3 regions of the Anaerosalibacter massiliensis genome follow, and region 2 is predicted to be linked to each of the others. Evidence: riboswitches for the same ligand, from Rfam matches in the RefSeq annotation. Region 2 holds a riboswitch; each other region holds the start of a gene.
The links. Region 2 has a riboswitch for cobalamin ahead of NSA23_RS06145 (sirohydrochlorin cobaltochelatase). Riboswitches for the same ligand answer to the same signal wherever they lie in the genome.
Positions count from the first base shown of each region.

Region 1: linked by a shared signal. The riboswitch ahead of cobT (nicotinate-nucleotide--dimethylbenzimidazole phosphoribosyltransferase) and the one ahead of NSA23_RS06145 (sirohydrochlorin cobaltochelatase) in region 2 are both predicted to bind cobalamin.
Region 3: linked by a shared signal. The riboswitch ahead of NSA23_RS07365 (leucine-rich repeat protein) and the one ahead of NSA23_RS06145 (sirohydrochlorin cobaltochelatase) in region 2 are both predicted to bind cobalamin.

Region 1 is NZ_JANJZL010000005.1:142,803-150,160, reverse strand. Features, by position in the region: gene NSA23_RS09500 (D-alanyl-D-alanine carboxypeptidase family protein) at 1-247, shown strand, start outside; tRNA gene NSA23_RS09495 (tRNA-Arg) at 327-403, shown strand; gene tadA (tRNA adenosine(34) deaminase TadA) at 434-883, shown strand; tRNA gene NSA23_RS09485 (tRNA-Ser) at 888-978, shown strand; gene NSA23_RS09480 (DUF2935 domain-containing protein) at 1,011-1,928, opposite strand; gene NSA23_RS09475 (sodium-dependent transporter) at 2,247-3,635, shown strand; gene NSA23_RS09470 (hypothetical protein) at 3,662-4,165, opposite strand; gene NSA23_RS16515 (J domain-containing protein) at 4,156-4,713, opposite strand; gene NSA23_RS09460 (DUF5685 family protein) at 4,679-5,581, opposite strand; cobalamin riboswitch at 5,668-5,798, shown strand; gene cobT (nicotinate-nucleotide--dimethylbenzimidazole phosphoribosyltransferase) at 5,815-6,960, shown strand; gene cobU (bifunctional adenosylcobinamide kinase/adenosylcobinamide-phosphate guanylyltransferase) at 6,965-7,358, shown strand, end outside.
Region 2 is NZ_JANJZL010000003.1:172,376-179,733, reverse strand. Features, by position in the region: gene NSA23_RS06150 (DEAD/DEAH box helicase) at 1-2,355, opposite strand, end outside; gene NSA23_RS06145 (sirohydrochlorin cobaltochelatase) at 2,497-3,273, opposite strand; cobalamin riboswitch at 3,385-3,554, opposite strand; gene hemL (glutamate-1-semialdehyde 2,1-aminomutase) at 3,609-4,898, opposite strand; gene hemB (porphobilinogen synthase) at 4,917-5,885, opposite strand; gene cobA (uroporphyrinogen-III C-methyltransferase) at 5,882-7,358, opposite strand, start outside.
Region 3 is NZ_JANJZL010000004.1:37,999-45,356, forward strand. Features, by position in the region: gene NSA23_RS07355 (leucine-rich repeat domain-containing protein) at 140-985, shown strand; gene NSA23_RS07360 (Ig-like domain-containing protein) at 1,370-3,859, shown strand; cobalamin riboswitch at 4,062-4,211, shown strand; gene NSA23_RS07365 (leucine-rich repeat protein) at 4,349-7,358, shown strand, end outside.

The DNA of each region.
Region 1 (7,358 bases), on a different contig from region 2:
TACATATGTATTAGAAAAAAAGAATGATAATACATTAAAAAAAGTAGTTATAGACAATGATATTAAATTACCTCTTAAAAAGGGAGATACTATAGGAAAAGTAATATTATATAGTGAAAATAGTGATAAAGTATTGAAAGAAGTTGATTTGGTTTTAGGGAAGAATATAAGAGAGGCTAATTTTCTAATAAAAGCTTTCAGAAATATAAAAGGTTTTTTAGCATACATTTGGAATTCTGTTTTCTAACAGCAACACAAGGGGACGGTTCTTCTGTGTCCATTGACTTTTCAATAAAAATAGTGTAAAATATATGAGTACACAGTGTGCATCCGTAGCTCAGTAGGATAGAGCAGCGCCCTCCTAAGGCGTGTGTCGGGGGTTCGACTCCTCTCGGGTGCACCATTTTTGTAATTAAATATATAGGTGAAAAATATGGATGAAAAATATATGTCATTGGCTTTAAAAGAAGCTGAAAAAGCTTCTAATATTTTGGAAGTGCCTGTAGGAGCTATTATTGTTCATAAAAATGAAGTGATAGCTACTGGATATAATATGAGAGAAAGTTTAAAAGATCCCACAGCTCATGCAGAGATAATTGCTATAAAAAGAGCTAGTGAATATTTAAATGGTTGGAGACTTATAAATTGTACTATGTATGTAACATTAGAACCTTGTCCTATGTGTGCAGGAGCTATACTAAATTCTAGAATAGATAGATTAGTTATTGGAACAAAAGATTATAAGATGGGATGTTGTGGTACTGTAATTGATTTACTTCACAATTCTAATTTTAATCACAAGGTAGATACTACTTTTGGAGTATTGGAAGATGAGTGTAAAATAATTTTAAAAGATTTTTTTAAAAAACTAAGGAAAAAATGAATATGGAGAGGTGACCGAGAGGTTGAAGGTGGTGGTCTCGAAAACCATTGTACAGTTTTACTGTACCGAGGGTTCAAATCCCTCTCTCTCCGCCAATAGTATATAAATTTAAAAAGCTCAAATTGAATTAATTTGAGCTTTTTAAAATTCTTAAATAATAATAAGCTTCTCTTAAAACATGATCAGCTAATAGAGGTATTATTATAGACCTTATATTGCAATTCAATAAACCTTCTGTAGCTTCTGATTTAAAATCTTTAATTTTCTCAGTAGCTTCTAAACTTTTTTCTGTAATTTCTTCGGCAGGAGAGTTATTTTCCAAAGCTTCTTTAGCTTCTATTGTTAACTCTTCAAATAGTGCAGCAAATTCATTTGCAATATTTATTAAATTTCCTTCTGTAGGATCAAGTAATCCTCTTATAAACATAGAGTGTTCTTCCATTATTTCATTCCAAAATACTTCTTTTTTTAATATATTATTATCTAATATACTTTCATCTAAGCTTTGTAGTTTTTCAAGTATATTCAAATAAACTTCTGCCTCTTCAAAGGTATGTTCTAAAAGTAAAGGATAAAGAGTTATAAAAATTTTACAGTCTAAAACGCTGTCTGTTAAATCTCTTTGTAATTGAATTAAATTATCTACTAAATTTATAGCTTCCATATTTAAATTATAGACCTTTTCATAAAGCTCTGGAGAATAATTTTTATTATATTTAGGAACTAAATTCATCTCTAATTTTGTAATATCTGTATCTATACATACTCCAGTATAAAACTCTGTAAGTAATTCGGCATTTAAAGTGTATTGAGTTACTAATTCATTTGAAGATAGAACATCTTCTCCTATTTGTTTATTGGCTAAATAAACAATTTCTAACAAAAAACTTTCAAAATCTTTTTTTAAGTCATCAATATCTAGTATTAATCTACTATTTTTTATTGGTAATGAAGCTTCAATAAAAATAAGATGTTCTTTCATTATTCTTGCAAAAAACAAATTGTATTCTAAAGAAAGTTTAATATATTCCTCTTTAGACAACAAAAAGATCTCCTCCTTTAATAACATATTAATATTATTATATTAAGCTATTAAAAAAAGGTGATTTAGTGGATGTTAAATAACTAACAAAAATAACTCATCATTTAAAGTGTTAGACAATTATCAATAAATAAGTATAAACAAAGTGGCTATTTTTGAATATTTATAAACAAATACATGAGAATGAATACCTAAAGAGCAAGAAATGTATTGTTAATATTTAGATAATTCAGATAATTTCTTGACTTTTCCCAAAATTCGTACTATGATTTGCATAGAGAATATTAAAATTTTGTAACTTTTTAGCAAGGAGGTAGAAAAATGAGTCAGAACTCAAACAAAGTAAATTTAGGTAAAAGCCCTGAAAGCAGTGGTAGGGAAACTTTTGCAACAAGCTTTGGTATACTAGCAGCAGCTATAGGTTCAGCAGTAGGGCTAGGTAATATATGGAGATTTCCTTATATTACTGGGATGAATGGTGGAGGAGCATTTATTTTAGTTTATTTAATTTGTGTTGCAATAATAGGAATTCCATTGATGTTGTCCGAATTTGTAGTAGGCAGGGAGGGTAAAAAAGATGCTATAGGTTCTTTTAAAAAATTATCTCCCAATGGAAAATGGTATATCAGTGGTATATTAGGAGTTTTAGCAGCATTTATGATACTTTCTTTTTATGGAGTTATAGCAGGATGGTCCTTAGAGTATATAGGGAAATCTATTACTAATCAGTTTGCAGGTAAGACTGTCACACAAATTGAAACAATGTTTGTAGATTTTATAACTCATCCAGTAAAACCTGTAGTTTGTCAGTTAATATTCATGGCTATAACAGGATTTATAGTAGCTGCAGGTGTTCAGGGGGGAATAGAAAAGATTTCAAAAATATTAATACCCTTATTATTAGTTATAATAATTATATTAGATATTAGGGCTATTACCTTACCAGGAGGTAGTGCAGGATTAGAGTTTTTATTTAAGCCAGATTTTTCAAAGATTACTGGAGCTAGTATATTAGATGCATTAGGCCATTCGTTTTTCTCATTGAGTTTAGGAATGGGAATAATGATTACTTACGGTTCTTATATAGGCAAAGGTGAAAAATTAGGTAAAACATCTCTAAATGTAGCTATAGCTGATACTGTAATAGCATTATTAGTAGGAATAGCTATATTCCCAGCAGTATTTGCTTTTGATATTGCTCCAAATAGTGGTCCAGGGTTAGTATTTATTACACTTCCAAATGTATTTGCTAAGATGCCAGGAGGTCCTATATTTTCTTCAATGTTTTTCATATTGTTAGCTTTAGCAGCTCTTACAAGTACTATATCCTTATTGGAAGTAGTAACTGCTTATGTAATAGAGTGTTTTAATATGGAAAGGAAGAAGGCTTCTATCTTAAGTACTGTTTTAATATCTTTATTAGGAGTATTTGCGTCACTTTCTAATGGTCCTTTATCTGGGGAAGTATTTTTTGGCAGAAATTTATTTGACTTTTTAGATTATTTAACAGCAAATTATTTCTTAACTATTGCAGCCCTTATTAGCTGTATATTTGTAGGTTGGAAGTTTAACAAAAAGACTTTAGAAAATCAACTGACGAATGATGGCATTATAAAAGCAAGTTATATAGATGTATACTATTTTATTATAAAGTTTATTTGTCCCATTCTCATACTAATAGTATTTTTAGCTGGCATTGGAATAATATAAGAATCATAAAAAAGTATAGGGTTAGATTAAATCCTATACTTTTTTAATTTATTTATATATAGTGTTAAAAAGTAGTCAAATAATAAAAAAATAGGTTGTACAAATATTATTAAATTTTTCATAGACATATTAGTATTTATAGGATTGCCAATAAATAATTCATATAATTTATAAATCAAGAAGAATGTAATATTAAAGTATATTAACTTTAAGACAATCTCTATTAAAATATTATTAGTTTTTTCTATAAGATTCTTTATTATTCCATAGGGACCAAAAAATAATATATAAAATAGTATATTTCCTCTCATTCCTAATAGCACTGTAGATAAAATAGAAGAAGCAATATATATGTATAAACTATTTTTGGTACCAGTTAATATTAATCCAATAGGAATTATTAAGGCAGATAAAAAAAGCATTAACAATTTATTATAGGGTAAAATAGTACTTAAATAAATAAAAATGATACTTAATGCTGTAAGGAGGCCACCATATGCTATAGCCTTACTTTTATTATTTAAATACATGATATAAAGTCTCCCCCCATACACTCACATAGACAATCTAAACAATAAAGGGTTGCACAAATATTACATATATTATGATCTCTATTATTATAAGGTTTTCTGTAGTTATCATTTCTTCTAAATAGGGAATTGAAAGCATTATTATATTCTCTATTTCCAGGATTCATAGAACAAGCTGTTTCTAAATTACTATAGGCTGCATCATACCATCCTCTATTCTGGTTTAATATTCCCATTAAGAAATACCATTCTCCTGTTTTTTTATTTACCATATTTAATTTTCTTTCAGCTTCAGCTAAGTTTCCATTCTGAATATCAATTCTTGCACTATATAATAATTCTTCCTCTGAAAAATTATTATTTCTATTGCTCATAAGAAAATTATAGGCATCATTTATTTCTTTTAATTTCTCCTCAGCTAACTCTCTTAAAGGATTGTCTATGAATTTATCTGGGTGGTATTTTTTTACAAGTTTTTTATAAGCCTGTTTTATTTCACTTTCTGTTGCATTTTTATTTATTTCCAATATTTCGTAAGGATCTTTCATTTGTTTTCATCTCCTTAGTTTCAAACACTTTTTCTATCTGTGCTAGAAGTCCAAAATTAAAAACATTAAATAATATATCCCTATTTTTTTCTATAGGCAATTTTTCAAATGCTCTGCTACATTCTCTAGCATAGGAAGTTAAAATGAAATGTATTCTTTTATTTGTACTTTTTACAAAATCCTTATAAGGTATATTTTTTTTATTTAAAATTAAATTTATTCCATTAAATTCATTATTTTTTATATCCTTTTCTAAATCATCATAAGCATCTATTATATAAATCCATTTTCCGAGATTATATCCTAAATGGTATAATGATTCATCATATTCTTTATTATTTATATAAGATAGTATAGTATAGGCTGTTAATTCACCAAAAGGATGACTTAATTCATCTAGGCTATCTATATTTTTACTTTTTTCAAGATAATAAAGTTTATTTAGATTTTCTTTTATATTATTCTCAATTTGTTGAAAATTTTCGGGTATTTTATTTAAATAAGTTTTAAATATAGATGAAAAAACTCTACTTCTAATAGTTTTGTCATCTATAACATCATCCAATAATTTATGATAAGTTAAAATAATATTCAAATAAGAAGCATATCTTAAAGGCTCATTATCTACTAAAAATATTCTTTTCTTAATTGGATGGAGTATACAATTTCTTTTTATATATTTTTCTTCATTGCCATTGAAAGAATCTAATAATATAGCTAGAAAAGTTGTATCATAATTTAATGTAATTCTAGGAACATTTCCAAAATTATACTTTATATTTCTACAAAGTCCACAATAATAAGCTTTGATCTTTTCATAATCTTTTATTTTCAGTTCCATTTTATAGGGGATGACATAACCAAACATAATATTCTCCTTAAGTTTACTTTCAGTCATAATATATCATACTAAAAAATCTGATTCAATTAGAAACAAATATTTGACTGAAAAAATAATAAGATATATAATAAAATTTGTAAGATAAAAAACAAGGGAAAGTGGTGTGAATCCACTGCAGCCCCCGCTACTGTAAACGATTAAATGAATCGTAAGCCAGATTACCTTAATTAATATATGCTAAAACTTCGGAGGGAAGTTTTATGCGTTTTAGATTTATTCTACCTCCAGAGGTAGTTTTTTTATTTTCTAAATATTTTTTCAAAGAAGGAAGGGATTTCATGAAGCTATTAAAAGAAACATTAGAAGCTATAAAGCCTGTAGATGAAGAAGCAAAGAAGAAGGCTAAGGAAAGAATGGATAACTTAACCAAGCCTATAGGTAGTTTAGGAGTTTTAGAAGATATAGCTATAAGAATGGCAGGAATAACAGGAAAAGTACATAACAAAATGGATAAAAGAAATATAGTGGTTATGTGTGCTGATAATGGAGTAGTAGAAGAAGGTGTTAGTGCTTGCCCTCAATGGTTTACAAAAGTACTTACTGAAAATCTTACTAGAGGATATACTGGTGTAACTGTCCTCTCTGAACTTATAAACTCCCATGTAACTACTGTAGATATAGGTGTAAATGCAGATATAGATAATCCTAAAGTTATAAATAAAAAGATTGCATATGGAACCAAAAACATGACAAAGGAACCAAGTATGACTCGTGAAGAAGCTATAAAGGCTATAGAGGTAGGAATAGAAATATCGGATAAACTTTATAGTGAAGGATATGATATACTAGGAACAGGAGAAATGGGTATAGGAAACACTACTACTAGTGGAGCAGTATTATCTGTATTTTCAGGATTGAGTCCAGATATTACTTGTGGAAAAGGTTCAGGCCTAACAGATGACCAATATGAAGGAAAGAAAAATGCTGTAAAAAAAGCTATAGAAATAAATAAGCCAGACAAAAATGATCCTTTAGATGTTATTTCAAAAGTAGGAGGGTTTGACATAGCTGGGATATGTGGTTGTTTTCTTTCAGCAGCAAAAAATAGAAAACCGATAGTTATAGATGGATTTATTTCATCGGCAGCAGCATTATGTGCAGTTAGGCTAAACCCTATAGTAAAGGATTATTTATTTCCATCTCATCTTTCAAAAGAGCCAGGAGCTATGTATATGATGGAGGAAATAGGACTTAAACCAATGCTTAACCTTGAAATGAGGCTTGGAGAAGGTTCAGGTTGTCCTTTAGCATTTCAGATTATAGATTCGGCTCTTTATATAATGGATAATCTAGCTACTTTTGAACAATCAACTCTTAATAAAGATGTATTAATAGATATTAGGTGATAATATGATTATACTTGTGACAGGTGGAGCAAGGAGTGGAAAAAGCTCCTTTGCTGAAAAACAATATGAAAATAAAAAAGATGTAGTCTATATAGCTACATCTAAGGTAATGGACAAGGAAATGGAAGATAGGGTTATTCTTCATAAAAAATCTAGGCCTAGCTATTGGAGAACCTTTGAGGGAAATTATGATTTAGATAATGCAATAGGGAAAGAAGAAAATTATTTATTAGACTGTGTAACAGTCCTTACATCAAATATAATGTATGATTTAACCAAAGATGAAGAAAGAATATCAATAGAACTTCAAAAAAAAGTAGAAGATACAGTTGTTAATGAATTAAATAAGCTTATAAATAAAATAAATGATGAAAATTATAATTTAGTACTAGTTACAA
Region 2 (7,358 bases):
TAAATAATCAAATATTGACCACAATTCTGTTAAAGAATTTTCCATAGGAGTTCCAGTTAGAGCAAAATAATTTTTAGCTTTTATCTTTTTAACAGACCTAGCACTTAAAGATTTTGGATTCTTTATATACTGAGCCTCATCTAATATACAATGTCTGAATGTAATTTCTTTGTATTCAGCTATATCATTCCTTATTAGAGGATATGAGGTAATAATTACATCATAATCTTCAATATCTTTCAAAAGATTTTTCCTCTCATCTTTGTCTCCTGACACTACAATTGCTTTAAGACTAGGAGCAAATCTTTTAATTTCTGCTTCCCAATTGTATAATACAGAAGTAGGAGCAATTACAAGGGATGGCCATCTGCCCTTTTCATTTTTTTCTGATAATAAAAAGGTAATTATTTGCAATGTTTTACCTAAACCCATATCATCAGCTAATATTCCACCTAAACCATATCTTGATAAAGTTTTTAACCACTTAAATCCAAACTTTTGATAATCTCTAAGAATATTATCTAGCTCTATAGGAATCTCATATTCAATATCTTCTGGTTTATTAATATCTTCAACTAAATTTTGAAAATCCATATTTTTTTCAATAAAATTTAGTTTCTTCTCCTTTAAATAATTATTTAAATATGCTGCTCTGTACTTAGGAATTGATAATGTTTCTCTATTTAAATCTTTTTCATCTATATCTAAATAATCTAAAATATTTTCCATATATCCTAGTTCATTATTATCTAATAATAAAAACGAACCATTTTTCAGCCTATAATATTTCTTTTTTTCCTTTAAAGCTTTAAATACCTTTTCTAATTCTTCAGAACTTATACCTGCTAATTCAAAATTAAACTCTAACATATCTGTATCACTATTTAAACCTATACTTCCAGAAAAATTAGCAGGGTTTTTGAATGCTATATTTCTAAAGCCTTCAGAGTAATATACACTACATAAGTTTTGAATCTTAGGAATAATATTGAATATAAAATTAAATATTTTTTCCTCTTCATCTATATATATCTCCCCATCTCTAACCTTAAATTCGCTTTTTTCTAAAAGTCTTAAAATATTTCTTTCTTTTTCTGCATCCCTCAATAAAATTTTTCCAGGTTTATTAATATTAGAATCTTGAGAACTAAAAGGGTTTATATTTATATCTCCGTATATAAAATTAACTTTTCCTATAATAATATCTGACTCTTTATCTAAATATATATTGGCTTTAAGATCAGGGTTGTATATAGAATTTTCTATTTTTTCATCTATATCAATATTGGCTACATCTTTAACACTTAGAATTATTTCTGATATAAAGTCCTCTTTGTATTTATTAGGTATTTTTAAAGTTTCATTTCTACTTGAAATTATCTCATCATATAAAGGTACTATTTTCTTTCTCCACTCTTTTGAAATTTTATAGATATGCTCATTATTAAAAATATACTCACCATTTGAAGTAAGAGGAATAATATTTTCATAAGAATCCATTTTCATAGTTAAATAATTGCCTTCTTCATCTAGTTTCATATTTAAATAAAAATCTTTCTCTATTATCTTTATATTCTTGTACTCAGATCCCATTATAGAAGCATTAAAACTTCTACCTCCCATAAGCTTAAAAAAACTTTTCAATGCCTCTGGTTTAAGTAATATGTGCTTTCCTTTAAATATATTCTGGTCTCCACTTCCATAATATCTTGTACTATTTATTGTATGATTTTCATATAAAAGTTTCAGAAAGCTAATTACTTTTTCATCTTCAGGTCTAAATACATGATAATTAGGATTGAAAGTAAATTCTTTTCCAAAATATATTTCTTCTCCATTTTCTAAACTCTCAAAGAACTTTTTAACATTTCTTACTACATATAGCTTGTTTTCTCCCATTCTTAGACTTAAAAAAGAACTTTCATCAATGTCTCTGAAATCATTAAAATCAAATTCATAATTAAGTTCTAATTTTACAGGTATATTTTGATTTTCACTATTAAATTTATAATAATCAATTATGTTTTTTATATTTTCTTCATCTTTTTTTTGAAATGTATTAGATATATTTAAGTTTTTTATATATAAAAGAAGAGCAATGATATGTTTACAATCACCTGAATATTTTTCATAAGCTGGACATGTGCAATGAGAGGATACTAAATCATTATCTTTATCAAAAAAAAGCTCCACTATATATTCTTTACTTCCTTTAACTATTCCTTGAAAATATTTTAAGTCTTTATCGTACCTTAAATTCGTGACTCTACCATTATAATAACATTCTTTTCCTTTAATGTAAGATTGATAGTTTCCCGATCTTTCTAATAATAGCTTATCATCTATATTTAACATATTTCACCTCTATCAAAATCATGGGATTTATTATTCAATATCCTATTATATCATAGCCCATATTATATTTAAAATATACTCACAAGAAAAAGGGCTTAGATAATTCTAAACCCCTAACAAAACTTAATTAATTTCTCAATTTTATTCTATTATATCTTCTAAATGTGACACAAATAACTTTCTTATACTGTCCTCTTCTCCAAGGCCTTTTACATAGGTTTCTACCTTAAAACCTTCTTTTAAAAGTTTATTTTTCCAAGAATCTTCTTCATCTCCTGCCATATCATTTTTTGCATGATCTCCTGCAACTAACATGAAAGGTTTTAGTATTACCTTTCTTATTTTATTTTCTTTTAGTAAAGGTATTATATCTTCTATAGTTTCATTGCCCTCCACTGTACCTATATATACATTTTTAAATCCTTGTTTCTTAAATTCATCTTCTAATCTACTGTAACAATTGTCAGAAATATGATCTGTCCCATGTCCCATAAATACAATAGCTTCATCTTCTTTTAATCCCTTAGTATCTAGTGCTTCAACCACTTTTTTATAATCTTCTTCATCATATAGTAAGGGCTTTCCTACACTTATACTATTAAAATTGTATTTGTCCTTAAAACTATCTATGTGCCTATGCATTTTTTCATATTCATGACCTGGTATGATATGTAAGGATTGAATATATATATCTTTAGTCTCACCCTTACATATTTTCTCTAATGCTTCTTCTACATTATCTATTATTATGCCATCTCTCTTTTTTAATCTTTCTATTACCATTTGAGAAGTAAAAGCCCTTCTAATTTCAAAATCTTTAAATCTATCTTTAATTTCATTTTCTGTGCTTTCTATACATAACTTTCTTGTTTTCTCATAAGTTGTTCCAAAACTAACTACAAGGATAGCTTCTTTCATTTTATACCTCTTTTCTTTGAGTTATTTGTAAAAAATCCCATAGCCTCAAACAGCTATGGGATGGATATTCATATATATTTTAATACAAAAGCAATTCCTTCCCACCGAAGGCATACTTAAAAGTTATAGGCAGGTCTCCTGACTTGTGGTTTATCCTACTCTCAACACCTTCCCAAGAGGTGGTATATCGTTGATTTCGTACCACTTACAGTAGCGGGGGCTGTATTGGCTTTTACCAATTTCCCTTTTAATCATAATAAACCTATATCTCCTCTTATTAAGTTGTATAAAACATATGCTAACATAAGACTATAATTTTTGCAATTTTTTTAACTCTACTTAATAGCCTTCAATGCTTCGTAATTAGCCTTAATAGTATATTCTATATCTTCTTTAGTATGAGCTATAGATAAAAACATACCTTCAAATTGGGCTGGTGGAAGCATTATTCCACGATTTAACATTTCATTGAAATATTTAGCATACATTTCTGTATCACAAGACTGAACATCATCAAAGTTTTCAAAAGGTCCTTTTCCAAAGAAAAGAGTTAACATACTTTTAAATCTTACTATTTTTGCATTTATATTTAATTCTTCTATATTTTTTCTAATTCCTTCTTCTATCATAATAGCTTTTTCTTCTAGTTCCTTATATATATTTTTATTTTCTTTTAGTATTTTTAAATTTCTATATCCTACATGCATGGCTAATGGGTTTCCTGAAAGAGTACCTGCTTGATAAACTGGCCCTGTTGGAGATACCATTTCCATTATTTCTTTTTTTCCGCCATAAGCACCAACTGGAAATCCTCCTCCGATTATTTTACCAAAACAAGCCATATCTGGTTCAATTCCATATACTTCGCTAGCCCCTCCATAGCTTATCCTAAAACCTGTTATTACTTCATCAAATATAAGTACTGAACCATTCTCTTTAGTTATCTTCCTAAGGCCTTCTAAAAATTCTCTCTTTGCAGGAACTACTCCCATATTTCCTGCTACAGGTTCTAGGATTATAGCTGCTATATCTTCTCCAAAATCTTCAAAAGTCTTTTTTACATCTTCTAAATTATTATATCTGCAAACTATAGTATTTTTTACTATATCTGCTGGAACTCCACTGCTAGTGGGTACTCCATAAGTTATAGCTCCTGACCCAGATTTCACAAGTAAACAATCATTATGTCCATGATAGCAACCTTCAAATTTTATTATTTTATCCCTACCAGTATATCCTCTAGCTACTCTTATGGCACTCATAGTAGCTTCCGTACCTGAGTTCACCATTCTTACCATTTCCACACCATTATAAGATTCTACAATATGCTTTGCCATATCTACTTCTATCTTAGTAGGTAGTCCAAAACTTATTCCATTTCTTAAAATATCTTCTATACCTTCTATTAATCTTTCATCAGAGTGTCCAAGTATTAAAGGACCCCATGAACAGATATAATCAATATAAGTATTTCCGTCCTCATCTTCTATTTTATTTCCATGTCCAGATTTAATGAATGCTGGATCTGCTCCAACAGACTTAAAGGCTCTAACAGGGCTATTTACTCCTCCTGGAATGTATTTTATAGCTTCATCATATATATTTTTTGACTTTTTTAGGTTCATATTATCACTTCCTTTTAATTATTTTAGTATTTTAGCTACATCTTTAGCAAAATATGAAATAATTATATCTGCACCAGCCCTTTTAATTGAGAGTAAAGATTCTAATATAGCTGTTTCGTCTAAAAGTCCTTCCTTTACAGCCATCTTAAGCATTGAATACTCTCCACTTACATTATAAGCTGCTAAAGGCATATTGAAATTATCTTTTGCTCTTCTTATTATATCAAGATAGGAAAGAGCTGGTTTTACCATTATTATATCTGCCCCTTCCATTATATCTAATTCAATTTCTCTCATAGCTTCATCTGTATTAGCTGGATCCATTTGATAAGACTTCCTATCTCCAAAAGCTGGAGATGAATCTGCAGCATCTCTAAATGGTCCATAAAATGAAGATGCATATTTCGCACTATAGGCCATAATAGGTACAGTTTTAAATCCATTGTCATCTAAACAATTTCTAATATACTCTATTCTGCCATCCATCATATCAGAAGGTGCTATCATATCTGCTCCTGCTCTAGCATGACTTAAAGCAATTTTTCCTAAATACTCTAATGTTTTATCATTATCTACATAACCATTTTCTAAAAGTATTCCACAATGACCATGAGATGTATATTCACACATACATACATCGGTTATAACATACATTTGGGGAAATACTTTTTTTATTTCTCTTGTAGCCTTTTGTACAATACCATCTTCTGCATATCCTTCAGTCCCTAACTCATCTTTATTTGCTGGAATTCCAAACAATAGTATAGCTTTTATTCCTAAACTTTCTACTTCTTCTACTTCTTTCAGTACTCTATCTACTGAATAACGATAGACTCCTTCCATAGATGGTATTTCTTCTTTTATATTTGTTCCTTCTTCCACAAATATTGGATAGATAAAATCTTCAACAGAAAGTTTAGTCTCTCTTATTAAATTTCTTATAGTTTCATTCTTTCTAAGTCTTCTAGGTCTATTTAATATATTCATTGTTTTTCTCCTTCCTTTACGAGTAGTTCTATTAAGCCGTCTACTGTATATTCTTCTGCTTCACCATAGACTTCATATCCTTTTTCTCTTATAGTGTTTGAAGTTATTGGTCCAATAGATAGTATCTTACCTCTATTTAAAATATCTGAAGAATCATCACCTAATATCTCTACAAAATTATTAAAAGTTGAAGGACTAGTAAAGGTTAGGTAAAAATCCTTCTTATCTTTTAAAAACTTTATTAATTTCTCCGCTTTGTTTATCCCTTTAATTGTATTATAAGTTTTAACTTCGTCTACATCACATATTTTAGAAATCTCTCTTACTAAATAGGGTCTTGCATTTTTAGCCCTTGGAACCAATACTTTATCTTTTTCTGTTAAAACTTTCTTTAAATCTTTTATTAAAGCTTCAGATACATGTTCCTCTGGAATAAAATCTGGTCTTACACCATATTTTTCTATAGTCTTTCCTGTCTTAGGTCCTATAGCTCCAATTTTTACCTCACCTAATTTTCTAGCATCATATCCTAGAGAGAATAGTTTTTTAAAAAATATATTTGCTCCATTTACACTAGTTAGTAAAATATGAGTGTATTTATCTATGTTTTCAATGGCACTATCTAATTCTAGATTAGGAGATATTTCATCTATTTCAATAGTAGGAAATTCATAAGCTGTAGCCCCTAGTTTTTTTAATTCATTAACAAATTCTTTTTTCTGAGCTTTAGTCCTAGTTACAACTATAGCTTTACCAAATAATAATTTTTCTTCAAAAAAATTAAGCTTTTTTCGTAACTTAACTACCTGTCCTACTACTATAAGACTTGGAGGAGTTATTTTTTCTTTTATTGCTTTTTCATATATATTTGAAAGATTTCCTTCAACTACTTTCTGGTAAGATGTAGTAGCCCAGTTTACTATAGCTACAGGAGTATCTTCATCTTTCCCATTTTCCATAAGTCTATCACATATTCTCTTTAGGTTTGAAACTCCCATTAAAAATACAAGAGTTCCCCTTAAGGATGCTAATGCCTCCCAGTTTAACTCTTCACTTTCATCCTTTAAATGTCCTGTTATAACATGGAAAGAAGATGCATAATCTCTATGAGTTATAGGTATACCTGCATAGGCTAGCCCTCCAATAGAAGAAGTCACTCCTGGTACAGTCTCAAAGGGAATATTTCTTTCCACTAAGTATTCTCCCTCTTCTCCACCTCTTCCAAAAACATAAGGATCTCCACCTTTAAGTCTTGCAACAATTTTTCCACTTAAAGCTTCCTTATATATTATCTCATTTATTTCATCTTGAGTTTTAGTATGATCTTTTGATTTTTTTCCCACATATATAAATTCACAATTTTCTTTTGCTTCTTCTAAAAGGCTATCACTTGCCAATCTATCATATACTATTACATCTGCTTCTTTTATACATTGAAGACCTTTTAAAGTTATTAAACTAGCATCTCCTGGG
Region 3 (7,358 bases), on a different contig from region 2:
TTGTTAGAAAATATAACTATTTTATTAAGGTTATATAAGATAATGTTAATAATTAAACACAATATAGAAATAAATATTATTTAAACGGTGTAGGCCTAATGTGGACTTAGTATAAATAGTTTTTGGAAGGAGGGAGTGAATGGCAAAGGGGAAGATAAGGGTTTGGAACGTGGGAAATACTTTTTATATGCTAGATAAAAGAAAAGCAAGAAGTTATGGAGAAGAAAGGCTAAAAATAGAGGAGAATTACATAAGGATTGGAAATAATGCTTTTGAAAATAATGAAATGATTAAAGAAATTATTCTTCCAAAAACTCTTGCTATAATTGGCAAAAATGCATTTAAAGGATGTAAAGCTTTAAGAAATGTTAATATTCCTGAATCTGTAAAAGTAATTGAAGAAGGAGCATTTAAGGATTGCATAAAATTAAAAAGAATCAATTTACCAAATGGAATGAATAAAATTAGTAAAGATACATTTAAAGGATGTAAAAATCTAAAGGAGATTACTATTTCAAATAAAAGTGAAATAAAAGAAATTAGTGCAGATGCATTTAATTCCTGTGATAGTTTAAAAAACATTCAATTACCTGAAAACATTAAAAAAATTGAATTTCGAACATTTTACAAAACAAAATCTCTAAAAGAAATTAAGTTTCCAGAAAGTTTAGAATATATAGATAAAGAAGCTTTTTATTTATCTGGAATAAATAATATTCAAATACCTGAGAAGGTTAGAAAAATTGATGATGCTGCTTTTAAAAATTGTAAATTTCTGTTGAATGTCACAATACCTTTAAATGTTAAGGAAATTGGAAATAGAGTTTTTACTGGTTGTAGAAGATTAAAAACTGTTAAAATACTTCATGATTTAGATGAAATAGGGGAAGAATTTGTAAACAAACATACAATTGTAATATGTAAAGAAGGCTCAAAGATAGATTCTTATTGTGAGAAATTCGAAATTAAAACTAAATACATATAAAAAAATCCTTTTAGCTAATATAGCATTTTTAAAATATTGATATTTTATTTGTTATTTGATAGTATAAGTAAAGACATATTCTTTTGCGTTTTAACCTAAAAACTTAACTTTAAACTCAAAGAAAGCCTATATATTATATAAGGCAAGATATATATTATCTTTCTGGAATCAGGTGAAAATCCTGAACAGATGCGCTACCGTAAAGGTTATATTAAAGATTATAACCAAGTCGGAAACAGATTCTTTGATGACAGAAAACTAGTTTCGCATGTGTACTAGTTTCAAGTAAAGTTCTACAGCATATATAGGGCTTCTGTCATGAGTTTTTCTCATGATAGAAGCTTTTTTGTTGCGAAAAATTTAAAAAATTAAGGAGGGAGCTATTTGAAAAATAATAGTATTAAGAAGTTCTTATCTTTTTTAATGGTATTTACAATACTGTTTTCTACGGCAAATTTATCATTTACAGAAGGGGTAGAAACATCTGAACCAAGTATTGAAACTACTTTAAAAGAAATGACCACAAAAGCAGATAAGATAACATTTGATTTGTGGGCAAAAGATTCTAGTGGAGAAAAAATAAGTACTTCAAATATTGGAGTCACAAACAATGGAAAGCCAGTTAGCATTAACTGGGATGATAAGGAAAAAACTAGCTATACTTTAAATTTAGAGATAGGAACAAATAATGTTGAAATAAATGTAAATTGTAATGGAAAGAAATATTTACAAAAATATACTTTAATTCGTGAAGAAGCAGAAGATGGAGATGTAATTGGTAGTTTTACTTTTAGTATGGAGGCATTTACAGTAGGGTTAGGATACTTAATAGAGCCTATTCAAGTTGATATTCATAAAGGGAGAAATGCAGCTCAAGAATTAGATGAGATAATAAGAAATCATGGATATGAGTATGAAAATACGGGTAATCTTGAAAGTAGTTTTTATTTAGAAAATGTTTTAGATGACACAAATACAGTTTATAAAGATACCCCTAAAATTCCAGATGCACTGAAAGAAAAACTAAACGGGGTATATGATGAAGAAGAATATGACCCAGAATATGGTCTAGGAGAATTTAATTTTAACTATATGTCAGGATGGATGTATGCTGTAAATAATGTGTTTCCAAATGTAGGATTTGCTGACAAGTATCTTCAAGATGGAGATGTAATGCGTGTACAATTTACATTAGCTTATGGAAATGATATTGGTGGTGCAGATGCCATGGGCGGGGGTTATGAAAATAACTTTTTCCCTAAGGTAGATAAAGATGAATTGACTAAAAAAGTAGCAGAAATAAATAGTAGTGATAGAAAAGATGAATATTTGAAGATAAGTAAAATCAAGAAAGCATATGATGATGCTATTAAAGTTCTTCAAACTGTCAATGCTACTCAAGAAGACATTGATAAATCTTTAAGCAATTTAGAAAAAGCTTTAAATAATATAGTAGAAGTGGTATCAATAGAAGCTATAAATGATATAGAAGTAGACTTTGGTACAAGCAAGGAAAAAGTATTAGAAAAATTACCAAAGAAAATAAAATTAAACTTAAGTAATGGAACTAAAGAAGAAGTAAATGTAACTTGGACAAGTGAAGAATATGATGGTAATAAATCAGAAGAATATGTATTTGTAGGAAACTATAAGCTATCAGAAGAAGTAATTGGAGACAAGCCAAAAGCAAATGTTAAAGTAGTTGTAAAAGAAGAAGTAGTAACAGTAAAAGAAATAGATCCAATAGAAGATATAGAAGTAGATTTTGGTACTAATAAAGAAGATGCAATAACAAAATTACCAAATAAGATAAAATTGAATTTAAGTAATGGAACTAAAGAAGAAGTAGATATAAATTGGACAAGTGAAGTATACAATGGCAACAAAGCAGGAGAATATAAATTTGTAGGAAGTTATGAATTGCCAGAAGGTGTTACGGGAGATAAGCCAGAAGTAAATGTTAAAGTAAGAGTAAAAGAAGAGTCAAAGTCAGAAGTAAATAAAGCTAAATTAGAAGAAGTGATAAATAAGGCAGAAAAAATAGATTTAGAAAATAAAACAGAGGAAAGCATAAAAGTATTAAAAGAAGTAATAGCAAAAGGTAAAGAAATACTTAACAAAGAAGAAGTAGCTCAAGAAGAAATAGACGGTGCAGTTAAAGCTATAGAAACAGCAATAGAAAATCTTGAAGATAAAGAAGAACCAGAACCTAAACCAGAAGTAAATAAAACTAGATTAGAAGAAGCAATAAACAAGGCTGAAAATATAGAATTAGAAGGTAAAACAGAAGATAGTATAAAAGTATTAAAAGAAGCAATAGCAAAAGGTAAAGAAATACTTGTTAAAGAAGAAGTAATTCAAGAAGAAATAGACAACGCAGTTAAGAATATAGAAGTAGCAATGGAAAACCTTAAAGATGAAGAAAAACCAGAACCAAAACCAGAAGTAGATAAGACAAAATTAGAAGAAATAATAAATAAAGCTGAAAATATAAATACAGAAGGCAAGACAGAAAATAGCATAAAAGTATTAAATGAAGCAATAGCAAAGGGAAAGGAAATACTTAATAAAGAGGAAATAACTCAAGAAGAGGTAGATAATGCAGTTAAAGCTATAGAAGTAGCAATAGAAAGTTTAAAGGATAAAGAAGCTTCTAAACCTCAGCCAAATAAACCAGAGAAACCAACTAAGCCAGGAAAAGTAGATAAACCAGATAATAAACCAACTAAACCTAATATAAAAAATAAACCAAAGGAAACAACACTTCCTAAGACAGGAGAATCTTCTATGCTATGGATTAGTATTCTAGGTGTTATTTTACTAGTAGTTGGAACAAAATTATGGATGGACAAGAAGAAGGAAAGAGAAGCCTAAAATTAATTATTAGGATGAAGACTTTCATGAGTTTTCATCCTTATTTTTTTGTATAATAATATTTATAGAATTATAGAAAAATGTTCCTATGAGCATGATTATAACTACATTAGAAAAATTAAAATCAGTTTGCCTTTGAAAATTAAATATGCTATACTTAAATTAAGTATAAGAATGTTCGTATAATATTATTAGATTACAATTTAACTTTATATCAAAGTAGTCTCAATAGTTTATATATTGGGAAGGATAGGTATATTATCCTTAGGGAATCAGGTGAAATTCCTGAACAGATGCGCTACCGTGAAAAGTTTAGCTTTAGTCGGGAACCTGCTCTTTGATGATGGGAAATGAGCCTCGCATAAGGGATTCGTTTTAAGTAAAGTTCTACAGCATAAATAGAGCTTCTATCTTAGTTTTTGGAGTTTGAAACTTCCTAAGATAGAAGCTCTTTTTATTATAAAAAGTTTAAAACAAGGGGGGAAAAAATTGAATAATTTTAAGAAAAAGTTTACTAGAGGTTTGACATCTTTAGTTCTTGCACTAATATTGGTTATGAACATGCTTCCTATGACGGTATCTGCTGTAGCTTATGATTATACAAAAGATTATAAGGATTTAGAAATTCGTTTTTGGGAAGATGAACAGCCAGAAATTGGGTTTTATATCAATGCAGCAGCAAAATATATAATGGAGACAGTTCCAGAGCCAACAATGGGATCAACCTTTGGAGAATGGTCTGTTATGGACTTGTTAAGAGGGTTGTATACAGGATATGGCTATACAGGTGAGCTTGAAGAGGAGTATTTTACAGACTACATAAAAAGAATTGAGAAATATGTTATTGAAAAGGATGGAATCCTTGACCGTAGTAAATCTACAGAGTGGTCCCGTCTTATGCTTACATTAACATCATTAGGATATGATGTTACAAAAGTAGCTGGAAAATATGATTTTATTGAGAAATTGTCTAGTTCTCATAGTTTTTCCTATAGGCAAGGAATTAATGGACCTGTTTGGGAAATTATAGCTATGAATACAGGAGGATATAAGTTTTATGAGCAACCTGATAATAAAGATGCAAATACTTTTAGTAAAATGATTAACTTTATATTAGATAAGGAAATTGTTCAGAAAGATGGAACAGTTGGAGGTTGGGCTCTTTTTGGTAAGATGCCAGATCCTGATATGACAGGAATGACTTTACAGGCATTGGCACCTTATTATTTAAATGAAACCAAATATAATAAAGTTCGTGAAAAAGATTCACCTTCATATGAGGAATTTGCTAAGGTAGTAGAAAGAGGTATTTATACACTTTCAGAATTGCAAGTAGATAATGGTGGTTATAATGCTTGGGGAAATGTTAACGCTGAAAGTACTGTACAAGCTATTGTAGCATTAACAGCACTTAATATAGATCCAAAGTCAGATAATGTAGAATTAAGATATATTGGTAAGAATTGTAGTTTTATTACAAAGGGAGCCAATAGGGATGGAGTTGCAACTAATAATATGATAGATGCCCTTCTAACTTTTTGGGCAGCTGGAAGTGGAAAGTCACCAGAGTCTGGAGGATTTAAGCATGTAACAGCAGGTAATGATGGCGGTGGCGGTGCAGGTACAGGAGTAAATGCAATGGCAACAGATCAAGCCCTTTATGGACTTATTGCCTACGACCGCTATAAAAAAGGTATAGAACCCTTATATGATATGACTGATATGAAAAATGGTGAATATAAATACATGCTTTCTGATGAATATAGAGAATCTAAAGCTCATAATGCAACATATGTATTAGATGGAGAGACAAAAACAGAGAAGGTAGCTCCATATGCGGCAATAGAACTTACTGAAGCAGCTGCAGTGGGTGATAAGAAATTTAAGAATTGGAATACAAAACCTGATGGTAGTGGAACAATATATAAGGCTGGTGAATACCTGTCCATGCCTGAACATGATATTACCCTATATGCACAATATAGAGGTAAAGATGAGTTACCTACAATAAAGGATATTAAGCCAATTAACTATGTTCTAGTAGATATAGGAACAACAGAAAAGGAAGCAAAAAAACTACTACCAAAAACAACAAAAATTATAGATTCTGATGGAGAAGAATATGAAGTTGACTTGAACTGGAGTATAGAAAATTATGATGGCAATAAAATAAGTGCTTATAATGCCGTAGGGACATTTGAACTTCCAGAAGATGTAAGACAGACAGATCCTCCAACAGAATTAAAAGTTAAGACTATAGTTAAGGTATCCAAACAAATTCCAGAATCAGAATTAGAATTTAATAAGGATACTAATACAATTATAGACTATAAAGGAAAAGATAAAGATGTAGTAATTCCAAATGAAATTGATGGTGAGCCTGTTATGGAAATAGGTACTGGTGCATTCCAAAATAAGGGATTGGAAGCTATCTATATTCCAGACAGTGTAATAGAAATACAAAAAGAAGCTTTTAAAGGAAACGAATTAGCAGAAGTTAATATTCCAAACAATATAATTTCGATAGAGGAAAGTGCATTTGAAGGTAATAAACTGGTTAAGATAAGTTTTCCAGAAAGGTTGCTTGAGATTAAAAAGAATGCTTTCAGGAATAATGAACTAACTAATATAAAATTACCAAATTCATTGGATCTTATAGGTTCAGGTGCATTTACAAATAATAAATTATCTAAAGTTGATATTCCAAATAATGTAATCGTATTAGGAGATTATGCCTTTAGTGATAATGAATTAATAGAGGTAAGTATTCCAAATAAAATAAAAGAAATAAGATCTTTTGTATTTCATAATAATAAATTGAAAACTATAAATATACCAAATAGTGTAGAAATAATTAAGGCTGATGCATTTTCAAAGAATAAAATAACTGAATTAGAATTGCCAAGCAATGTAAAAGATCTTGAAAATGGTGCTTTTTCCTCAAATGAAATAGAAAAAATAAATATATCAGAGGGAGTTACAACTATTGGAACTAATGTCTTTAGTGAGAATAAGTTAGCTAATATTTATATTCCAAAGAGTGTAAAGGAAATTGGAATAAATGCTTTTGCAGACAACAATATTTTAGAGGGAAATGCAAGAATTGACAATTATAAAAATGAAGTAAAAGTAGAAAAAAGTGCATTTATTAACAATGGTAAAGATGGAAAGACAAGTATAGCTCCAGTATTTTTAGAAGATGAACGTGAAAAATTATCTATTAATGAAGTTGAATTCTTAAAGAGTGGAGAGTTAATAGCTAAGGGTGAAATAAACGGAACTGAAATTACAGTACAACTACCAAAAGATTTTCCAGAAGATGAATTAGATATGATAGGTCTTGGTTCTTATACATTAAAAATTCTTGGAACAGAAGGAGTAAATATAAAACAAGATGGTGGTGCAGGAGGAGATTGGTCAGAGGGTAAATTCAATACAGTAGACGTAGATCATCCAACAAAGTTTGTTATTGAAAAATATGGTATAGATAAAGAATATA